3 regions of the Microlunatus sp. YIM B11417 genome follow, and region 2 is predicted to be linked to each of the others. Evidence: riboswitches for the same ligand, from Rfam matches in the RefSeq annotation. Region 2 holds a riboswitch; each other region holds the start of a gene.
The links. A riboswitch is a leader RNA that binds a small molecule or an ion and turns the genes downstream of it on or off. The one in region 2 is predicted to bind ZMP and ZTP.

Region 1 (7,421 bases), on a different contig from region 2:
CTGCTTCCGAGGAGATCGCGACCTGGTGCGGAGGATCTGGTGCGCCGGATCGTTGTTGATCTTGGCGTGTGCCCAAGCTTTCGCCGGTGCGGACTGGATCGATGGATCGTCTTCAGTGCCGCTCGGTAAGCACGAATCGCACCACTCGGTCACGAGGATCACATTCCCATAACTATCACTCCGTGGATGTGGGGTGAGCGTAGCTTCATCCGCGTCGGGGGCAGCACCTCTTTCTGCATGAGATCTCCTGCACTCTGGCAACGGTCCCATCCACCCAGCTTCCCGCAGGAGGGAGTCATGCGTAGGGCTTTCTTCTCGCGGTGGTGGGGGCAGCGGTTCTCGCGACCACCATCGCGGCGCCGGCTGCCGCGGAACCGCCGACCACTCCCCTTTCTGGAGCGATCTTCACGACCGATGCCAGCGGTGTGCCCGTCAATCTCAACAGCTACGGCGCCAAGGAGGACGTCTACCTCAACGGCGGTCCAGGCATCAACGCACCCGCTGACGCCGCGGGGCTCCCGGCGGGAACGTACAGCTTCCAGGTCACCGACCCATCGGGCAAGACGCTGCTCTCCACCGATCCGGTGACCTGCCGGCAGTTCACCGTCGACACCAGCGGCGTCATCCAGGACGTCACGCCCTCGGGTGCGTGTGCCCACCTGACCGGCGCTGAGGGCGAGGACGGTGGAGCCACCGTGCAGCTGTTCCCGTTCGCCGACACCCCGAACAACGGCGGTGTCTACAAGGTCTGGGTAAGCCCGACCGAGCTGCTGGACTGCACCGCGCCCGGGAACAAGAACTGCTTCGTCCCCCGCTACAGCAAGACCGACAACTTCAAGGTCCGCGACAACGTACCGATCGAGATCGACACCCGGTTCTCCGAGCACGGCACGCCGGGCTACATCGACGGATTGGCGGTGACGTGGACCGACACTGCCGGAGCCGGCAACGTCAAGTATTCCGAGTACAACCCCGCGGTCCTGGCGTTTCACGAAGCACACGTCGAAGCGGTCGAGCCGGGACAGCACTTCATCACGATCAAGGACCAGCCGGGCTGCATCATCGACGACGTTCACGGTCCGAACGGGACGACCTACCAGCCGGCCGACGGGGCCGTGACCGTTCCGGTCTCGGTCGCGAGGAACACCCAGAAGTCCGCGACCTACTTCGTCGACGTCCACTGCGCGTCGTGATCATGAGCGACCCGATTCCCTGACGACCAAGGGAATCGGGTCGCTCAGCCTCGTACGGCACCGACACGGCTGCGGCGTCTCCAGGGCCGCCGCATCCCGCGGGGCCATCCGAATCTCTTGTCGCCGCATCCCGGCGATCGGCCCCGCCGAAGAACCTCGAGTGATCTTGCTAGGGTGTCGATCGGGCCGTGACTGGCGTCTTGCGATGGATCACCATCAGGGAGCGGCCTCGTCGACGTGACGTCGTGCCGTGCGCCTGGGCTCTGGTTGATCGAGATCCGGGAGACACGGCTGTGCTACCTCATCTGGCTCCCCAGGGAGAGCCCCGCCCGACGCTGGTCGGGATCGTCAACGTCACCGAAGATTCGTTCTCCGACGGGGGAAGGTTCCTGGCTCCGGCGGACGCCCTCGCGCAGGCGCACCGCTTGCACGCGGCGGGGGCCGACGTCATCGAGCTCGGACCGGCCGCCAGTCATCCGGGAGCCGAGCAGGTGACGGCCGAGGAGGAGGTGCGGCGGCTGGAACCGGTTCTGGAGGAGTTGGTCGCCGCCGGGATCGCAGTGTCGGTGGACTCGTACCAGCCCCGGACCCAGCAGTTCGCCGCCGCTCGCGGCGCAACGTTCCTCAATGACATCGAGGGTTTCGCCGACCCGGCACGGTACGCGGAGCTGGCCGACAGCGGCTGTCGGCTCGTCGTCATGCACTCGGTGCAGCGGCACGGTCCCGCCACCAAGGTTTGCACCGATCCCGAGGCTGTGCTGGCCGGCCTGCTGCGCTTCTTCGATCAGCGGCTGGCCGCGCTGCAGGCGGCGGGCCTGGACGGCGAGCGGCTGATCATTGATCCCGGACTCGGCTACTTCCTCGGCGCCACACCGGAACCGTCGCTGGCCGTACTGGCCGAACTCCACACGATCAGAGCCCGGTACGGCGTTCCGATCATGGTCTCGCCGTCGCGGAAGTCGTTCCTCCGCGCGATCACCGGGCGGAACCTCGCCGGGATCGGGCCGGCCAGCCTGGCCGCCGAGCTGTACGCCGCCGGCCAGGGCGTCGACTTCATCCGGACCCACGATGTCGCGGCCCTCCACGACGCGCTCGCGGTCGTCACCGCCGTGGACCGGTACGCGGGAGCCGCACGATGACCCGGCTCGACCCGGCTCGGATCCGGGCGGCCCGAAGCATGATCAATCCGGTCTTCCTCGACTCTCCCCTGTACCGCTGCGAAGCGCTGGACTCCGTCCTCGGCTGTGCGGTGAGCATCAAGCTCGAGACCGCGAACCCGGTCCGCAGCTTCAAGGCGCGCGGGACCGAGGTGGTGGCGAGCCGGGTCTCCGAGACCGGCCCGCGCGCCATGGTGTGCGCCAGCGCGGGCAACCTCGGCCAGGCCCTGGCCTGGTCCGGTCGGCGGCGGGGACTCGAGGTCACGGTCGTGGCCTCTCGCCATGCAGCCAAGGCGAAGCTCGACCGCATCCGTGCGCTGGGCGCGAGGTTGGAGCTGGTGGACGGCGACATCGAAACGGCGCGCGAGCGGGCGGCAGCCATCGCCGGTGATCACGGCATCCGGCTGGTCGAGGACAGCCTGGACCTCGAGACCTGCGAGGGCGCTGCCACCATCGGCCTGGAACTGGTCGAGCACCGGTCGGCCGAACCGCCGTTCGATGCCGTCCTGATCGCGCTCGGCGGCGGCGCCCTGGCGACCGGCGTCGGTCACGTGATCAAGGCCCAGGCGCCCCGAGTCGAGGTGATCTGCGTCCAGCCGTCCGGGGCACCGGCGATGACGCGTTCCTGGCACGAACGACGCGTCGTCACCACGGACTCGATCCACACCATCGCCGACGGCGTCGCGGGCCGGCACCCCATCCCGGAGGTCTTGGGCGACCTGCTCCTCGTCGCGGACGACGCCGTCCTGGTCTCCGAGAAGTCGATCATCACGGCGATGCGCCTGTTGTACGAGCACGCCGGCCTCGTCGTCGAACCGTCGGCCGCGCTCGGTCTGGCGGCCGTCCTCGAAGATCATGATCGTTTCGCCGGCCGGCACGTCGTCACGATCGTCTGCGGCAGCAACGTCGACCTGGACGCCTACCGCGCCTGGCTCGACGGGGCTCCTCCGGCCTGAGTTCTCCTGGTCAGGACGGCATCGCGCGCACGAGGACGAGTGATCCTTCGAAGGTCGGCCGGCGGCGAAGCTCACCGTACGACGCATCCCAGGCACCACTCTCGAGCGACTCCGCGAGCACCCGCGCGTACGTCTCGCGAACATCCGGTGCGACGAAGCTCCAGGCCGAGCACGCCGAGCGCGCCTCCGGGATGAGCAACTGCTCCGGCCGGCCGTAGTAGGCCTCGTTGAACCCGTCGGTGCAGTCCAGCGGGATCGGCACCAGGTCCACGGTCACGTCGCCGCCCAGTCCGTCGCGCAGCCGGCGGATCGTCGGGTACCGACGGCGCTCGGTCTCGATCACCTCCGGAGCGTACTCGGTGAGCCAGAAGCGGTGCAGCAGGTCGGGATCGCAGGTCAGGATGACGACCGGCCCGCGGGTCACCCGGCGCATTTCGGCGAGGCCGGCCTCGAGGTCCGCCCACTGATGCACCGAGAACGTGGTCATGGACGCGTCGAAGGAGTCGTCGGCGAACGGCAGCGCTTCGGCCACGCCGTCGATCGCCGGCACCAGCGAGGGCGGTCGCTGGCGGCGCATGCTCTCGGATGGTTCGACCGCGGTCACCGACCGATCGGTCGGCTCGTAACTGCCGGCACCGGCGCCGACGTTGAGCACCGTCGTGGCGTCGCCGAGGGCGTCCCACACCGTCTGGGCCAGCCGCGGGTCGGGCCGGCGGAAGTCGCTGTAGGACGTGCCGATCACTCCGTAGTCCGCGTCACCCGCACTACCGTCCGCGGTTCGCATCATGGTTTCCTCTCTCGTCAGGTTCGTCCTCGGCCAGCACGCCGCGCAGCCGCCGGAGCAGGTCGACGGCGGCGGCGAGTTCTGCTTCGGTCACGGCCGCCGCCGTACGTTCGGCCCAGGCCAGTCGCCGCGGCCGGATACGGTCGAGCGTGCGGCGCCCCGCCTCGGTGAGATGCACCAACGGGGCTCTCGCATCGGCCGGGTCCGGGGTTCGTTCGACGAGCCCGGCAGCCTCCAGTTGGGCCACGGACTCGCTGGCCGACTGACGTCGCAAGCCGCGTCTCCTGGCGATGCCGGCCACGCTGCGCGGGCCGTGCGCAACGGCACCGAGCGTCAGCCAGCGCGAGGCCGTGAGATCGTCCTCGGCCACAATCGCATCGCCCGCCCGCGTGAACGCGTCGGAGAGCCGAAAGACCTCGTCCACCAGCTCGGTCAGCCGCCGGGCGGAGCTCATGCCCGCTCGCTCAGACAGACCACATGGCCATCGGCATCGCGTACGACAGCCATCCGCTCGCCCCACGGACGAACCTCAGGAGCGTCGACGATGGCACCGCCCGCCGCCGCCCAGCGGGCGACGACCTCGTCGAGCGCCGGGGTCGCGAACCCCACGGCCACCGCGGTGTCGGACGGCGAGGACGCCCGTTCGTGCAGCATCAACTCGACGCCGTCGGCGCTGCGCAGCCAAGCGAATCCCGGGGCGCGGTTCGCGATCTCCAGCTCGAGGACCCCGCGGTAGAAGGCGAGAGCCTCCTCGAGGTTCGTCACGGAGACGACGATGCGCTGGAGGGTCACGGCACGACTCATGATCACGATCCTCCCTCGATTGACAGGGCCCTGTCAATTTCGGATTCAGCTACCCCGCGTGGAGTCCACGACCGGCGAGCGGAGTCTCAGTGGATTGCGATACAGCACGACACGTACGCCCGGGAGTGTCCGTTCAAGATCAACAAGAACGGCGAGATCGACCTCGGACAGGGGCGCCGCCTCGATCACCCGGCACAGCTGCACCGTGCCTGCCGCCCGGTGCCCGCCCTGCTCGCGGTAGGTCATCGCAAACTGACCGGTGAGCCCTTCGAGCCGCCGTACGACATCCGCAACCGCACCGATCGGCACCTGGAACTCCGCCCAGTCCAGCCGCGCGAGCAGCTCGCCCGGCAACCGCAGCAGCCATGGGAAATGCGCCCGAAACGCCAGCTCGCGAGACGCTCCCGACCCACAGGGGTGATCTTCGGCCTGCAGCGTCACCACCTCCTGATTGGATACGTATACATGAATATCGATTCTGCGACCCCTCGGCCCGGCTTCTATCTTGTCGAGCTGATCAATCGAGGTCTAGACTTTCCAGGAAACCGGATTAGTTTTCGATATTTCGAAACTAGTGGAGGGTACGTCATGATCAATCAGATGACCCCTGCGCCCACGCTGAGTCGTCGTTCACTGCTCCGGGCCGCCGGCGCCATGGGTGTCGCAAGCGGAACTTTCGGACTCGCCGGCTGTCAGAACCCGGCAGGGGGCGGTGCCGGGTCCGGCAACGTCACCTTCTGGCTGACACCGAACGCCTCCGATGCCGAGATGGCGGCCTATGTGAAGCGGATGACGACGGGGTTCGAACAGGCGAATTCGGGGACCAAAGTGTCCAGCCTGGTCATTCCGTGGGAGAACGCTCTGACGAAATACACGGCCGCCTTCTCCGGCGGCACACCGCCCGACGTCACGTACCAGATCATTCCGTGGATGAACAAATGGCGGACGACCGGTGTCCTGGCCGATCTGCGCCAGCACTTCTCCGATGCCGACTTGGCCCCGATTCTCGAAGGTTGTCCCCAGGGATATCTGGACGCGGCGCAGGGCGACAACGGCGAACTGCTGGCTGTCCCGTTCACCCAGGGCTACTTCTCTCTGGTGCTCAACCTCGACATCTGGGAGAAGGCCGGCAAGCCCCCATTGCCCAGGACGTATGACGATCTGGTCGAGTTCGCCAAGGCCCTGACCATGGACAAGTCCGGCCGCCGGCTCGGCGACTCCGGGTTCGACAGCACGAGCATCGCCCACTACGGGATGAACTGGCCCCTCGTTCCGGCAGCCGAGGACAATTACGTTTGGCAGTACTTCTGGGCGTACGGGAGCGACTACATCTCGGCCGATCACCAGGACATCGGCTTCAACAACGACGAGGGGCGCGCGGCGCTGCAATCGCTCAAGGCGATGAGCGACTCCGGTGGCGCCACGCCGCCCGGTTTCTACACCGACAACAGCAAATGGGGTGCGGCCGTCTATTCCGGTGCCGTGGCCATGCAATGGACCGATCAGTTCACGCCCGCTCAGGCCAAGCAGTTTCCGAAAGCCCGGGTCAAGGTGATCGACCTGCCGTCCGGACCAGCAGGAAAATTCGTTGTCGCCGGCTGCGGATACTGGGCCGTCTCGGCCAAGAGCCCGAACCTCGACAAGGCGGTCGCACTCGCCAAGTTCCTGCTCAGCCCGGCCCAGGCGGACGATTACATCCGGATGATCCTCGGCCGTCCCACCCGCAAGGTTCAGGGCGACTACTACTCCGAACCGCTCGCGGACCCGCGGATCAACACCTTCCTCAACGAGTCCAGCGCCTACGGCCAGTACGCCCGCCCGACCCTCATCCTGCCGTACCAGCCGCAGGAGTACCTGCTCGGCAAGATCAACGACTACCTGTCCGGCCGACAGGAGCTCGACGCCATGATCAGCGACGCCTCCAACCACGTCCAGCAGATGGCGAAGGCGGCCGGGTGAGCACGACGGCCCGGCGCCGGTCCGCTCGTCGCCGCCTGATCGCGGGTCGGGACGCGCTGCCCTTCGTGCTGCTGAAGGCGGCGGTGTTCGTCACCTTCGTCGTCATCCCGGTCGGCTACACGTTCTACCTGACCTCCCAGCGCGGCTCGCTGCTCAGCGGGCTCCGGTTCGCCGGGCTCGACAACTACCGGGCCGTGGTCCAGGACACCTTGTTCTGGGCAACTCTGGGCAACACCGTGATCTTCATGGCGGTCCTGATCCCGGCCACGATCGTGGCGGCGCTCGCGCTCGGCACGTTGCTGTCCGCGCAGGTCCGCGGGATGGGGATCTACCGGACCATGATCTACCTGCCGTCGCTGCTGTCGGTGGTTGCGACCGGTGTCGTCTGGAAGGTGTTGATCGACTCCGAGACCGGCCCGCTCGATCTGCTGATCCGTACGGTGTTCGGGATCCAGGTGCCGTGGCTGACCAGCGGAACCGTCACGATCGTGTTCCTGTCGGCGATCACGTTGTGGGCGACGGCCGGGTTCTACGCCTTCGTCTTCATGTCGGCGTTCAACGAGATCCC
Region 2 (7,421 bases):
ACACGGTGAGGTGTCGATCGTGAATCATTCAGCGCGTTTCGGTCGTCGCGGGTTTGTCGCACTCGGCGGCACCCTGGTGGGTGCCGTGGCCCTGACACAGCTCGGGGCCTGGCCCGCCGCCGCTGGCCCACGGATCCTGCACGTTCGCGATTTCGGCGCCCGGCCGGAAGACGACACCGACGACACGGCTGCCATCCGGGCGGCGATCGCGGACGCGCTCAGCTCGGGGCGGCCCACCGAGATCCGGTTCGACACGGGCACCTACCGGCTGCGCCCCGGCGCCGAGCTCGGCGCGAGCCTGCCGATCACCGGCGCGTCCGGGCTGACGCTGACCGGCGCGGTCGGTCGGGACGGACGGCCGACGACCCGGCTGCTCAGCCTGATCCCGCTCGCGAACGACCTCGCCCCGGCGACCCAGTTCCAGCTCACCGACTGCCGCGACCTGACCCTGCGCAACCTGATCTTGGACTACGCGCCGCGCGCCACCACGTCGGGGGAGATCGTCGCGGTCGACGCCACCGCCGATCAGGTGACCGTCGACGTGTTCGAGGGCAACGCCCACTTCGACGGCATGCGCTGCTATTCGGCGAACAGCTGGGACCTCGCCACCCGACAGCTGAATCACGTGGCTCCGTTGACGATCGGCGCGAACCCGGACCAGTTCGCCAACGTCTGGCACAGCGTCCCCGGCGGTTCCGGCCGGCGCTACACGATCACCGGCTTCGGCTTCTCCGACCGGGTCCGGCCCGGCGACGGCGCGTCCTGGCACTTCAACGTGGTCGGCGGCTCGTACAACGTCTACGCCCTGGGCTGCCGGGACCTGCGGCTGGAGAACCTGATGATCAACAACGCGATCGGCGCGGGCATCCTGGCCGGCTACGGCCACAACCTGACCTGCCGGGACGTGACCTTCGCGCCGGACGGCAACGATCTTGCCGTCGGCCCGCGCGACGCGATCCACCTGTCCAACAACACGGGCCGGCTGGACTACCGTGGCGGGCGGCTGGCCGGGGTGCGCTGGGATCCGCTGGTGTCGCGGAGCTCCTTCGTGCGGGTCGCCGCGATCGAGAACGCGCGCAAGATCACGATCGCACCGGCCTCGGCGGGCTCACGGCCACTGCCGTTCCGGACCGGCGACGAGCTCACGTTCTGGTCCGGCCCGGTCCCGTCGACCGTGCGGATCGCCGCCGTGACGCCGGTCGACGAGGCGGGCTCGGCGTTCCTGATCATGCTGGACGCGGACCTGCCGGGCACCGTCGCCGTGGGCGGCCTGGCCACCAGTTCGGGCCACGAATGGGATGAGGCGCGGATCGCCGCGGCGACGATCGACGGCAACATCGGCACCGCCCTCGTGTTCATGAACAAGAACCTCGTCGTCGAGCAGTGCCGGTTCGCCAACAACGCCTACCACGACATCGGCTTCGGTACGACGAGCGGACCGACCGGCTCGTTCGCCCGCAACGTGATCGTCCGGAACAACGTCTTCGCGGGCTCCGGCTGGGTCCGCAAGTACACGAAGTTTCCGTCCAGCGGGGCGATCACCACGCTGGCCAACAACGGGGCGTTCACGACGCAGCCGTACAACAGCGGAATCGTGATCGAGAACAACCGGTTCAGCGATCTGACCGAGCCGTTCCAGGCCGGTGTCTACCTGCGCAACGCGCGCGCCGTGACCGTGCGCGGGAACAGCTACCGCCGGGTGGCCGAGCCGGTGGTGGTGGACGAGGCGTCGACGGAAGGGATCACGGTGGAGGACTGACCGGAATCCAGCCGAAGTCGGCGGCTTCGGGCGATCCGGAGCCAGATCTCGCCGAGTCGGCTGGATTCCGGTCACCTCAGCCGGGGAGTCCAGGCGCCGGGTGCGTGGCCATCAGTTCGGCCACCTCGCCCCGCACGGCGGTGATCGTCGCCTCGTCGTCGGACCGCGCGGCGGTGATCACCCGGTCCATCCAGTCCGCGATCGTGATCATGTCGGCGGTGCCGAGGCCGCGGGTGGTGGCGGCCGGCGTGCCGATCCGTACCCCGGACGGATCGAACGGCTTGCGGGTGTCGAACGGCACCGTGTTGTAGTTGGCGACGATCCCGGCCCGGTCCAGTGCCTTCGCCGCGGCCTTGCCGCCGATGCCGTTGCGACTGAGATCGATCAGGATCAGGTGGGTGTCGGTGCCGCCGGAGACCAGGTCGTAGCCGAGCTCGAGCAGCCGGGCCGCCAGCGCCTTCGCGTTGTCCACCACGGCTCGCGCGTAGTCGGCGAACTCCGGCCGGGCCGCCTCGCCGAGCGCCACGGCGATCGCGGCGGTCGTGTGATCATGCGGTCCGCCCTGCAGGCCGGGGAACACGGCCCGGTCGATCGCCTTGGCCCGGTCGGCGTCGCAGAGCAGCATCGCGCCGCGCGGCCCGCGCAGCGTCTTGTGCGTCGTGGTCATGATCACCGGCGCATGGCCGGCCGGGGAGGGGTGGGCACCGCCGACGACCAGACCGGCGATGTGCGAGATGTCGGCGGCCAGCAGTGCGCCGCTCTCCCGGGCGATCTCGCCGAACGCGGCGAAGTCGATGGTCCGCGGGATCGCCGTACCGCCGCAGAAGATGATCTTGGGCCGCTCGGCCAGGGCGAGGTCACGGACCTGATCAAGATCGATCCGGCCGTCCCGCCCGACCCCGTACCGGACGCCGCGGAACCAGCGCCCGGTGGCGGAGACGTCCCAGCCGTGGGTCAGGTGGCCGCCCATCGGCAGGCCCATCCCGAGGATCGTGTCGCCGGGTGCGGCGAAGGCGAGGTAGATGGCCAGGTTCGCCGGCGAGCCCGAGTACGGCTGCACGTTGGCATGATCGACGCCGAACAGCCGGGTGGCCCGCTCGGCCGCCAGCCGTTCGACCCGGTCGACGACCTGGTTGCCCTCGTAGTAGCGGCGGCCCGGATAGCCCTCGCTGTACTTGTTCTGCAGCACGCTGCCGGACGCGGCCAGCACGGCGGGGGAGACGTAGTTCTCGCTGGGGATGAGCCGCAGCGTGCTCGCCTGGAAGTCCTCCTCGGCGCGGAGCAGTTCCGCGACCTCGGGGTCGGTGGCGAGCTGGTCGGGGGATGCGGTGAGCGTCATGCCAGGGTCCTTCCGGTCGTCGAGACCGGATGCCCAGGCGGGCGGCATCACGTTGGAGGTACGTCATCGCGGCTCCCTCCGGGTTCACTCCCGGGTACGCCAGTCACCGCGACGCCATGATCATAGCCAACGTCCCCTTCGACAGGCTCAGGGCGCGTCTCCATCGAAGGTTGCAGGCGGGATGGATCCGATGGCCGATGTGGGTACGGCGGCGGATGCCTAGCGTCGTCGAGGTGACGACGACCTCCTCCGAACCCACCGCCTCGAAACCGTCGACCACGACGAGACTGCACGGCCTGGACGCCCTGCGGGCCGGGGCGCTGCTGCTGGGCATCGTGCTGCACGGGCTGATCCCGTTCCTCCCGGCCGGCGGCTGGCTTGTGGTCGACCGCTACCAGAGCGAGGCCGCGCTGGCCGTGGTCTACCTGATCCACCTGTTCCGGATGGTGCTGTTCATGACGCTGGCCGGCTACTTCGGCCGGATGGTGCTGCAGCGCCGCGGCGCCGGAGCCTACGTCCGGGACCGGGCGCTGCGGATCGGCCTGCCGGCGGTGGCGTTCTGGCCGCTCGCGGTCGGGTCGCTCGCCCTGATCGCCATCGCGGCCGGGTCCCTGGACACCGCCGAGGCGACCCAGGCGTCCCCCGACCTGCCCGGACCGCTGGCGGTGCTGATGCCGGGGCACCTGTGGTTCCTGGTCACCCTGCTCCAGCTGGTGCTGGTCACCGTCGCCGGTCGCGCGGTGCTGGTACGGGTGCTCGGCCGGCAGCGCTGCGCGGGGATCGCGGACCGGATCGGCTCGGTGCTGGCGTCGCCGGCCGGGCTCGGGATCGCCGCGCTGCCGTACCTGATCGGGCTGGTGCTGCAGGGCCAGGGCGGGGACCTCGGCATCCAGGAACCGCCGACCATCGTGCCGGTCCCGGGTGCCTCGGTGGCCTACCTCGGCGCGTTCCTGACCGGCTGGTTCCTGCAGGCCCGGGCCGACGCCCTGCCGCGGCTGGGCGGGCGCTGGCCGGTGCTGCTGGTGCTCGCCACGGTGCTGTCCGTGCTCGGCTGGTTCGGCCCGGACGTCCTGCCACCGCTGGCCAACTCGGCGGTGGCGGCGCTGGCCGGCTGGTCCTGGACCTTCGGGCTGCTCGGTCTCGCGGTGCGGACGCTGCGGCGGGAGCGGCCGGTCGTGCGTTACCTGGCCGACGCCTCGTACTGGATGTATCTGCTGCACCTGCCGCTGCTGACCCTGATCGAGCTGGGGTTGCGCGATCTCGCCTGGCCGATTCCGGTGAAACTGCTGATCGCCTGGGCCGGCTGCACCGCGGTGCTGCTGCTCAGCTACGACGTGCTGGTCCGGTCGACCTGGATCGGTCGCTGGCTGAACGGCCGTCGGCACGAGTCCGTACTGCTGGCCAGAAGGACGGGATCCCGTCGTCGGTGATCGGCGGCTGGTAGCCGGGCGGCCGTTCACGTTCCGGCGGCTCCGGCCGGGGCGGCGGATCGGTGATCTCGGTGCCCGTCAGCAGTCGCCATCGCGCGCGGGTGTTCTCGGCGCCGAGCCGCTGGGACAGCAGCTGGGAGGTCCGCGGGCTGAACGACACGTGCAGGGACGGCTCCTCGGCCGAAACAGCTCCAGCGCGGCCGCCGGGACCTGACAGAAGGGCCGGTGGTACCGCCACACGGCGTCGTCCGGACCTGGCACCTCGGGCAGGGCTCGGGGATCTGTCACGTCACGACCCTGAGTCCGGGTTGGTACCGTTGGCGACGACATGGAGCAGGCGAGTTCAGATCCGGCCGCGGCGTACGCCAGGTTCCGGCAACGGCAGCTGAGCCCGCTGCTGGCCGAGTTCGCGGGCGGTTACGGCTTCGAGCTGGACGACTACCAGCGCGAGGCGTGCGCCCACGTCGAGACCGGGTCCGGGGTGCTGGTGGCGGCGCCTACCGGGGCCGGCAAGACGATCGTCGGCGAGTTCGCGGTCTTCCTGGCGCTGCGGAGCGGCCGGAAGTGCTTCTACACGACGCCGATCAAGGCCCTGTCCAACCAGAAGTACGCCGACCTGGTCCGCGCCCACGGGGCCGCCTCGGTCGGCCTGCTGACCGGGGACACCTCGATCAACTCCGAGGCGCCGGTGGTCGTGATGACCACCGAGGTGCTGCGCAACATGATCTACGCCCGGTCGGCGACGCTGGCCAACCTCGGCTACGTGGTGATGGACGAGGTGCACTACCTGGCCGACCGGTTCCGCGGCGCGGTCTGGGAGGAAGTGATCATCGGGCTGGCCGAGTCGATCCAACTGATCGCGCTGTCGGCGACCGTGAGCAACGCCGAGGAGTTCGGCGAGTGGCTGGCCGAGGTGCGCGGCGACGTCGCCGTGGTCGTCTCCGAGCGACGGCCGGTGCCGCTGTTCCAGCACGTCATGGTCGGCCGGCGGATCCATGATCTTTTCGCCGACGTGGCGCCGACCGCGCAGGCGACGCCGCAGCCCGGCAAGGCCGAGGTGAACCCGGAGTTGATCAAGATCGCCCGGGACGAGGGCCGCCGGGTCCGGGACGACTCGCGGCGGCCGCGCGGCCGGACCGGCAAGGGCAAGCGCACCGTCTCGTACGGCAGCGGACGGTACGGCGGCGCCGCGCACAAGCGATTCTCCGACGGTGGCGGGGGACGCCCGTCGCGGGCCATGGTGCCGAACCGGCCCGACCTGGTGGAGCGACTGGACGCCGAGGCGCTGCTGCCGGCGATCGTGTTCATCTTCTCCCGGGTGGGCTGCGACGCGGCCGTCGGCCAGCTGCTGGCGTCCGGCATCCGGCTGACCTCGCCGGAGGAGCGCCGGGAGATCTCGTTGATCATCGAGCGGCACGTGTCCGGGCTGAGCGGCGCCGACCTGCGCGCTCTTGATCATGGCCGGTTCGCCGAGGCGCTGGAGCGGGGGATCGCGGCCCACCACGCCGGGATGCTGCCCGCCTACAAGGAATGCGTCGAGGAGGCGTTCGTCCGCGGATTGATCAAGGTCGTGTTCGCGACCGAGACGCTGGCGCTCGGGATCAACATGCCGGCCCGCAGCGTGGTGCTGGAGAAGCTGGTCAAGTACAACGGCGAGTCGCACGCCGACATCACGCCGGGCGAGTACACCCAGCTGACCGGCCGGGCCGGCCGGCGCGGCATCGACATCGAGGGTCACGCCGTCGTGCTCTGGCAGCCGGGCCTGGACCCGCGTGCGCTGGCCGGGCTGGCCTCGCGACGGACGTACCCGCTGAAGTCGTCCTTCGCGCCCACCTACAACATGGCGGTGAACCTGGTCGGCACCGTGGGCCGGGAGCGCGCCCGAACGCTGCTGGAGCAGTCCTTCGCGCAGTTCCAGTCGGACCGGTCGGTGGTCGGCTGGGCCAGGACGCTGGCCAAGAACACCGAGGCCGTCGCCGGCTACTGGGAGGCGGCCGAGTGCGACCGCGGCGACTTCGCCGAGTACGCGAAGCTGCGCGCCGAGATCTCCCAGACCGAGGCCGAACTGGCCCGGAGCCGCAAGTCCGACCGCCGGGCCGAGGCGCTCGAATCGTTGTTGATCTTGCAGCCGGGCGACGTGGTCCGGGTGCCGCAAGGACGGAGCCAGGGCTGGGTGGTGATCATCGACCCGGGCACCAGAGATCGCAAGGGCTCCAGCGATCCGCGGCCGCTGGTGCTGACCGAGGACCGGCAGGTCCGTCGGCTCAGCCTGGTCGACTTCCCGACCCCGGTGAAGGCGGTCGGGCGGCTCAAGATCAACAAGCGGTTCGACCCGCGCGAGCCGGCGTCCCGGCGCAACCTCGCGGCGTCGCTGCGGGCCAAGCTGGCCGGAGTCGATCTTGATCCGCAGCGGCACCGGGTGCCGGCCGACCCGGAACTGACCGAGCGGATCGGCGAGCTTCGCGAGCAGCTGCGGAACCACCCGTGCCACGACTGCCCGGACCGGGAGGCGCACGCCCGCTGGTCCGAGCGCGCCCTGCGATTGGAACGCGAGGTCGCGCAGACGGAACGCCGGATGGCCTCGCGGACCAACACGATCGCGAACCGGTTCGACCGGATCTGTACCGTGCTGCAGTCGCTCGGCTACCTGGCCGAGGGCGACGAGGTCACCGACGAGGGCCGGATGCTGGCCCGGATCTACAGCGAGTTGGACCTGGTCGCCGCCGAGTGCATCCGGGCCGGGGTCTTCGACGGGCTCAGCCATCCGCAGTTGGCCGCGGTGCTGGCGTCGCTGGTGTTCGAGGCCCGGCGCAGCGACGACGGGGTACGGCGGCCGCGGATGCCGGACAGCCGGACCGACGCCGCGATGACCCAGTTGCGGCGGATCTGGCGC
Region 3 (7,421 bases), on a different contig from region 2:
CCGCCAGGCCGGTGGCAGCTCGCCCGGCGGCGGCGACGCCGCGTACACGGCCTCGCTCATCGACGCCAGCAGATCGTCCTTGTCCCGGATGTGCCGATACAGGGCCATCGGCGCCACGCCGAGCCGACCGGCGACGGCACGGATCGAGACCGCGCCCAGGCCTTCGGCATCGGCGAGCGTGACCGCGGCCTGCAGCAGCCGGTCCCGGGCCGGTTCGCCGGTCATCGCGGCCGGCGTCTCGGCGTCCGCCGCGGCCGGCGCGACCACGGTCCCGCTGCGCGGCCGGGTCACCACGACGCCCTCGGTCCGCAGCAGGGTCAAGGCCTTGGCCGCGGTCGCCATGGCGACGCCGGATTCCTTGGCCAGCTGCCGGGTGGACGGGACCCGCTGGCCCGGCCGGAGCTCACCCTCGGCGATCCGCCGGCGCAGGTCCGCCGCGATCACCAGATACGGGGTCTCCGCCACTTCGCTCCCATCTGTTCTAGTACAGATCAGACCGTACGACGCAGAATTCCCAGTTGTCAAAGCGATGTATCTGTGCGTACAGTGTATAGACAGATGGATACGTTGTATTCGACGGAGGAGAACATCATGCAGTCAGTGCTCATCTCGGGCGGCGGCATCGCCGGCCTGCTGTTCGCCGGCGCGCTGCGGCGGCACGGCTTCGCGGTCACCGTCCTGGAGCGGGCGGGCAAGCCGCGCACGACCGGCCAGGCGGTCGACATCCGCGGCGCCGCCCTCGAGGTCATGGACCGACTCGGCTGTCGCGCCGCGCTGGAACAGCGGCGGACCACGCTCCGCGGCATGTCCTGGCTGGACGGCGCCGGCACCGAACAATGGCGGTCGGAGGAGTTCGTGCTGAGCAGCGGCCGGCTGGACGGCGACGACGTGGAGATCCTCCGCGCCGAACTCACCGAACTGCTCGCGGACGACCTGGCCAGGGTGGACGCGGCCAGGGACGACGCCCCGGCCGAACTGATCCACGGCGACTGGATCACCGCGCTGACCGACGGCCCGGACGGGGTCGAGGTCGAGTTCGCCCGCGGCGCACCGAGCCGGTTCGACCTGGTGGTCGGCGCGGACGGGCTCTACTCCGGTGTCCGGCGGCTCGCGTTCGGCCCGCCGGAGCAGTGGCTGCACCATCTCGGCGCCTACCTGGCCGTCTTCGGCGGGCCGAACCTGTTCGAGCTCGATCAGTGGCAGGTCTGGCTGCAGGACCCGGCGGCGACCTACGTCGTCTATCCGACCCGGGACAACGCCGAGGTACGGATCACGGTCGGCTTCGGCTCCGAGCCGATGGAGATCGACCACCGGGACGAGCCCGAGCACCGCAGGCTGATCGCTGAGCGGATCGCGCAGATCCCGTGGCAGGCGGACGCGATGCGATCCACCCTCGACGGTTCGGAGGACTTCCAGTTCGGCGCGATGGCCCAGGTCCGGCTGGACGGCTGGTCCCGCGGCCGGGTCGCGCTGATCGGCGACGCCGCCTCCTGCCCGTCGCCGCTGACCGGCCAGGGCACCAGCCTCGCGATCGTGCAGGCGTACGTCCTGGCCCAGGAACTCGCCCGGCACGCGGCCGAGGCGGACGGCCATCTGGCGGCCTTCCGGGCGTACGAGGAGCGACTGCGGCCGTTCGTCGAGGCGAATCAGGCGCTGGTCGGCGAGGACCGCCAGGCGGCGAACTCCGACGCCGTCGACCGGGTGAAGAACGCGGTCGACCTCGACTGAGCCGCGGTTGCTAGCCTTCCTGACGTCACCGCGACTGGCGTCGGATGGGCCACCATCGGGAAGCACCGGTCGAGAAGTCGTCCGCCTGGGCTTCTCGCGCAGCTCTTCAGGAGTGCCCGATGCAGCTCAGGTACGGACTCAATCCCCATCAGCCGGCCACCGTCGAATCGATCGGCCGACCACCGTTCACCATGATCAACGGCCATCCCTCCATGATCAATCTGCTGGACGCGGCGAACGGCTGGCAGCTCGTCGCCGCGGCCCGGAACCGGCTGGGCCGGCCGGTCGCCGCGTCGATCAAGCACGTCGCCCCGGCCGGCGTCGCCGCAGCCGGGCCACTGGACGAGGTGATCATGGACAACTGGCCGATCGCCGACGCGCCGACCGCGGTCCTGTCGGCCTACCTGCGGGCCCGGGACGCCGATCCGCGGAGCAGCTACGGCGACCTGGTCGCCGTCTCCGACCCGGTCGACCTGGAGCTGGCCCGGTTCCTCGGCGGCGTGATCAGCGACGGGATCGTCGCCCCCGGATACCAGCCGGGCACGGTGGACCTGCTGCGCCGGAAGAAGCGCGGGACGTTCCTGATCATGGAAGCCGACCCGGACGCCATCCGGCCGGCCGAGGAACTCCGGCAGGTCGGCGGGCTGATGATCACCCAGCAGACCGACCTCGACGGCATCACGGCCGATCTGCTGCCGCCGCAGGTGGATCCTGCCGACCGGGACACCGCCCTGCTGGCCATGATCACGGCCCGGCACACGCCGTCCAACACGGTGGTCGCGGCCCGCGACGGCGCCGCGATCGGGATCGCCGCCGGTCAGCAGTCCCGAGTCGACTGCACCCGGCTCGCGGTCGGCAAGGCCACCGCCTGGTGGTTCCGTCGGCATCCGGCGGCCCGGTCGATCACCGGCCCGCCCGGCACCCGGCGCCAGGACCGGCTCAACCTGCAACTGGCGCTGGCCACCGGCGATCCGACGCCGCTCGAGGCGCGGCACCTGCTCGCCGACCTCGGGGACCGGCTGCCGTCGGCGGCCGAACGCGCCGAGTGGCCGGCGGCGCTGGACGGGGTGATCATGGTCCATGACGGCGCCATCCCGTTCCGGGACAATGTCGATCATGCCGCCCGGATCGGCACCACGATGATCATCGAGCCCGGCGGCTCCACGGCCGCGAGGGAGGTCGAGCAGGCCTGCACCGAGCACGGCATCACCCTGGTCCGGACCGGTCGCCGGCTCTTCCTGCACTAGGCCGTCCGCCCTCTCGAGCTGCACTGAGCCATCCACCCTGTCGACCTGCGCTGCGCCGGCCGGCCTCTCGATCCCCTGAGCCGTCCGCCCTCACGATCCCCCTGAGCCGTCCGCCCTCACGATCCCCTGAGCTTGTCGAAGGGCCAGGGGAATCCGTCCCCGCACTTCGACAGGCTCAGTGCGCGTTGGTCACGACCGGCTCAGCGCACGCCGGCCGCGACTGGCCCACCACCCGTTGGGAGCGACCGATCCCACGGCGCGTCGGGCACGACCACCCCACCCGCATCCAGCACGACCGGCCCACCGCGCGTCGGGCACGAGGCCCACCACACGTCGGGAACGACCGGCCCCACTGCGCACGTCGGGCACAGCCAGCCCGCGTCGGCACGACCAACCCACCCCCACGTCGGGCGCGACCAGCCCCACTGCGCTTCGGGCGCTCTTCGACAGGTCCGGCGCGGCGAGTCAGGTCAGGAGCGGGAGCAGGATCTCGTCGACGATCCGGGCGACCTCCGCATCGGGCGACGGCTTGCCGGTCATCAGCAGTCCCTGCAGGATCAGGGCCGGGCCGGTCCGCACCAGCAGCGGTGTGATCTTGTCGGCCGCCAGTTCGCCGCGCTCGACGGCCCGGTCGAGCACCGTGCGGATGATCGCCATCCGGACGGTGATCAACTTTTCCCGGTAGGCCTTGGCCAGTTCGGGTTCGCGCATCAGTTCGACCAGCACCGACACGTCCGGGAAGGCGGTCCGGCCGGCGAGCACGTCGCGCATCCCGCGCAGGCAGGTGATCAGGGATTCCCGGAGGGTTCCGGTCTCCTCGAGCGATCCGCTCAGGTCGGGCAGGGCCGCGTTCAGCGCGTCGATCACCAGGCCCTGCTTGGTCGGCCAGCGCCGGTAGAGCGCCGCCTTACCGGTCCCGGCCCGCGCCGCGACCGCCTCCATCGACAGCCGGGCGTACCCGGTGCCGGAGAGCTCCGCCAGCGTCGCGTCGTGGATCGCCCGGACCAGTTCGTCGCCGCGACGACGAGTCCCCCGGCCCGGAACGCCGTTCACCGCCTTCACCATGCGCCGATAGTAGACGCTTGCGTTCTCTCAAACCCCGATCTACGCTCGACTCATAAGGAACGCTTCCGTCTACTAAGGAGTCGGATGATGAGCGGCGAGATTCTCCGGACCACGGTCTGCATCGCCGGCGGCGGCCCGGCCGGACTGATGCTCGGATTGCTCCTGGCCCGGCAGGGCATCGAGGTGGTCGTGCTGGAGAAGCACGCCGACTTCCTGCGCGACTTCCGCGGCGACACGGTCCATCCTTCGACCCAGCAGGTGCTCGACGAACTCGGCCTGGCCGAGCGGTTCGCCGGGCTGCCGTACCAGCGGGTGGAGCGGGCCGAGACCATGATCGACGGCCGGCCGCTGACCCTGGCCGACTTCGGCAGCCTGCGCACCCGGTACCCCTACATCGCGATGGTCCCGCAGTGGGACCTGCTCAATCTGCTCGCCGAGGAGGCCGAGCGCCACCCGAACTTCCGGCTGCTACGCCGGGCCGAGGCCACCGGCCTGCTCCGGTCCGGCGACCGCGTCACCGGCGTCTCCGTACGGCGAACGGACCGGGACGAACCGCTCGAGGTGCACGCGGCCCTGACCGTCGCCGCCGACGGGCGGCACTCCACCCTGCGCCGCGCCGCGGGCCTGCGCAGCCGCGCCTTCGGGTCCGCGTTCGACGTGCTGTGGTTCCGGGTGTCCCGGTCCGCCGACGACCAGCTGAACGCACTCGGGCTCCGGGTCGCGCAGGGCACGGCCTACGTGGTGGTGCCGCGGACCGCGTACTGGCAGGTCGCCCGGATCATCGGCAAGGGCGCCGCCGCCGACCTGCTGGGCGGCGACATCGGGGCGCTGCACCGGGACTTCCGGACCGCGGTCCCGGAACTGGCCGACCGAGTCGGCGAGGTCACCGGCTGGGACCGGACCAGCGTGCTCGAGGTACGGATCGACCGGCTCCGCCGCTGGCACCGGCCCGGCCTGCTCTGCCTCGGCGACGCCGCCCACGCGATGTCGCCGGTCGGTGGCGTCGGGATCAACCTGGCGGTCCAGGACGCCGTGGCGGCGGCCAACCTGCTCACCCCGGCCCTGCTCGACCACCAGCGCACGGGGTCGCCCATCCATGATCATCAACTGGCGGCGGTGCAGCGCCGGCGGGCATGGCCGACCATGATCACCCAGACCCTGCAACGGGCCGTGCAGCGGTTCGGCGTCGAGCGCGCGCTGAAGGGCGGGCTGAGCTCCAGCCCGGTCCCCCGCCTGCTGCTGCCGCCGATCCGACGGGTGCTCAGCCGGGTGATCGGCCTCGGCGTCCGGCCGGAGCACGTCCGCCGATCATGATCATGATCAGCGGGCGAACAGGTTCCCAGCGACGGTGCCGATGAAGTTGCGCAGCGAGTCGGGCAGGTCGCGCAGGTGCCAGTTGTCCGGGCCGTGATACCAGGACAGGTCGGTGGAGTCGGGATCCTCGTCGGCGTCGGTCGCGACGATCGCGTCCAGCCACCGCTCGGCCCCGCCCAGCACGACCGCGTACGGCAGCACCTCGGACAGCTCGCGCAGCTCCTGGCCGGGCGGCATCTGGTCGGTCGGCTGGCTCAGCAGATCCGACCGGAGCGCCATCAGCCCGGCCTGGACGGCCGCGCCCTTGCCGGTCCGGGCCGGCATCTCCTGGGCCACGAAGACCAGGCCGAGGCCGAGGATCACCAGCGCCAGGCCGACCAGGCCGAAGGTGGTGAACGCGGCCAGCAGGCCGGTCGCGACGACGGCGACGATCAAGCCGGCCAGGGCCAGCTGGGTCCACCGGTTCCGGGTCGAGTCCGGCCGGCGCTCGTACCAGCCGTTGCTGACCACCTGGTCGTACAGCTTGTCCTGGACCTTGTCGATCGAGGCGCGGACCTTGTCGCCCAACTCGGACACCTTGACCTGCCCGCCGGGCGCGGCCAGGCCGTCCAGCAGTTCCACCTCGAACGGGTGCAGGGTGCCGGCGTCGGCGGTCGTGGGCCGGGTCAGCACCCAGTCCGTACGGGCGAACTCCGACTCCCGCGGCAGCTCGGTGATCAACAGGTGACCCCGGACCGCGAGATCGATCAGGCTGGCCGTCACGTCGATCGGGTCGACCCGCTCGTCGACCACGGTGCCGACCTGGCCGGGCCGGATGTCACCGACGACGCGGAACTCGGACTCGCCCTCGCCGACCGGCGCGAACTCGCCCACCTTGGCCACCTGGCCGCCGGGCCGGGCGTCGGCGCCGGCCAGCCGGTGCAGCGCGAACAGTGCGATCCCGCCGAGGACCAGCAGCGCCAGCGCGATGCCGAGCTGCAGCGGACCGGCCGTGAACGCGCGGCCCGGGGTCCACCGAGTCTCGATGTGCTCGTTCGGCACGATCGCGCCCGGCGCGAAGTCGACCCGGATCGCGACCTCTTCGTTCTCGCCGCGCGGCCCGTCCCGGAAGGTCGGGTTGGGGTTGTCGTGGGTGCCACCGGCGGCGAAGTCACAGCTCACCTCGGACCCGGGCGGGCCGGCGGTGCAGTCGATGTTGGCCAACTGGGCCGGGATCGCCACCGTCGCGGTGAACTCGTTGACCTGCAGGCTCAGCCCCTGCAGCAGCCGTACGTCCAGCGCGCTGCTGCCGTAGTCGGCCGCGATCACCGCGCCGGTGACCTGATACGTGAGCTCGAGCTCGGTCGCCCCGTTGGTCGGCAGCGTGACCGTGACGGCCTTGCCGTCCCGATCCTCGGCGACCGCGACGTCGGCCCCGCCGGCCAAGGCCTTGAAACCGCCGACCTGCAGCACCCGCTCGCGGTCGCTGTCCTGTTTCAGCGGCTGCCGCAGCGCGAACCGCTGGGTGACCTGAGCCGGCACCGAACCGCTGAAGACGATCTTCTGCCGCACCTCCAGGACGCCGTCGAGACCGAGATCGGCCTGGACGTCCATCGACGACGCGGTGCCCTCGGCGCGGGCCGGCTGGGCCATCGGGCCGGCCAGCAGGGCCACGGCCAGAGCCGCCAGCAGCAGCGGAAACACGGTCAGCCGAACCAGGCGCCCGGCGCGCGGTGATCTCAACACGCCGTACAGCCTCCCATCAAACGAGGTTCCTGGCGACGTGGACCCGGCGGCGCGCCCCGATTTCCGTCCCGACCAGGCCGGGTCGTCGCGCCGGGCGCCCGCTCCGACTATCGTGGCCGCCGTGACGCAACCGCAGTGGGGAGCCCCGTCGCCCGGACAACGACCGCTCGGACAGCAGTCCTGGCCCGGTCCGCAGTCCTCGGCCCGGCCCGGATTCGGGGCACCGAACGGCTTCACGCCGTACGGGCAGCCGCAGGCCCCTGCCGCGCGCCGCAAGAGCAGCCCGGTCGCCAAGCTGCTCGGCGCCATGATCGTGCTCGCGGTGATCGCCTCGATCGGCCT

Region 1: linked by a shared signal. The riboswitch ahead of folP (dihydropteroate synthase) and the one ahead of glyA (serine hydroxymethyltransferase) in region 2 are both predicted to bind ZMP and ZTP.
Region 3: linked by a shared signal. The riboswitch ahead of AC6CCG_RS01865 (5-aminoimidazole-4-carboxamide ribonucleotide transformylase) and the one ahead of glyA (serine hydroxymethyltransferase) in region 2 are both predicted to bind ZMP and ZTP.

Annotation. Positions count from the first base shown of each region.
Region 1 is NZ_JCAMPJ010000010.1:61,531-68,951, forward strand. It holds gene AC6CCG_RS29900 (hypothetical protein) at 324-1,193, shown strand; ZMP/ZTP riboswitch at 1,372-1,462, shown strand; gene folP (dihydropteroate synthase) at 1,529-2,332, shown strand; gene AC6CCG_RS29910 (threonine ammonia-lyase) at 2,329-3,306, shown strand; gene AC6CCG_RS29915 (class I SAM-dependent methyltransferase) at 3,317-4,093, opposite strand; gene AC6CCG_RS29920 (MarR family winged helix-turn-helix transcriptional regulator) at 4,071-4,544, opposite strand; gene AC6CCG_RS29925 (VOC family protein) at 4,541-4,894, opposite strand; gene AC6CCG_RS29930 (hypothetical protein) at 4,940-5,338, opposite strand; gene AC6CCG_RS29935 (ABC transporter substrate-binding protein) at 5,483-6,853, shown strand; gene AC6CCG_RS29940 (carbohydrate ABC transporter permease) at 6,850-7,421, shown strand, end outside.
Region 2 is NZ_JCAMPJ010000003.1:94,585-102,005, forward strand. It holds gene AC6CCG_RS15605 (right-handed parallel beta-helix repeat-containing protein) at 86-1,759, shown strand; gene glyA (serine hydroxymethyltransferase) at 1,836-3,098, opposite strand; ZMP/ZTP riboswitch at 3,123-3,215, opposite strand; gene AC6CCG_RS15615 (acyltransferase family protein) at 3,332-4,528, shown strand; gene AC6CCG_RS15620 (DEAD/DEAH box helicase) at 4,857-7,421, shown strand, end outside.
Region 3 is NZ_JCAMPJ010000001.1:375,257-382,677, reverse strand. It holds gene AC6CCG_RS01875 (GntR family transcriptional regulator) at 1-465, opposite strand, end outside; gene AC6CCG_RS01870 (FAD-dependent monooxygenase) at 592-1,728, shown strand; ZMP/ZTP riboswitch at 1,749-1,826, shown strand; gene AC6CCG_RS01865 (5-aminoimidazole-4-carboxamide ribonucleotide transformylase) at 1,848-2,975, shown strand; gene AC6CCG_RS01860 (TetR/AcrR family transcriptional regulator) at 3,441-4,040, opposite strand; gene AC6CCG_RS01855 (FAD-dependent oxidoreductase) at 4,125-5,354, shown strand; gene AC6CCG_RS01850 (DUF2207 domain-containing protein) at 5,361-7,079, opposite strand; gene AC6CCG_RS01845 (neutral zinc metallopeptidase) at 7,201-7,421, shown strand, end outside.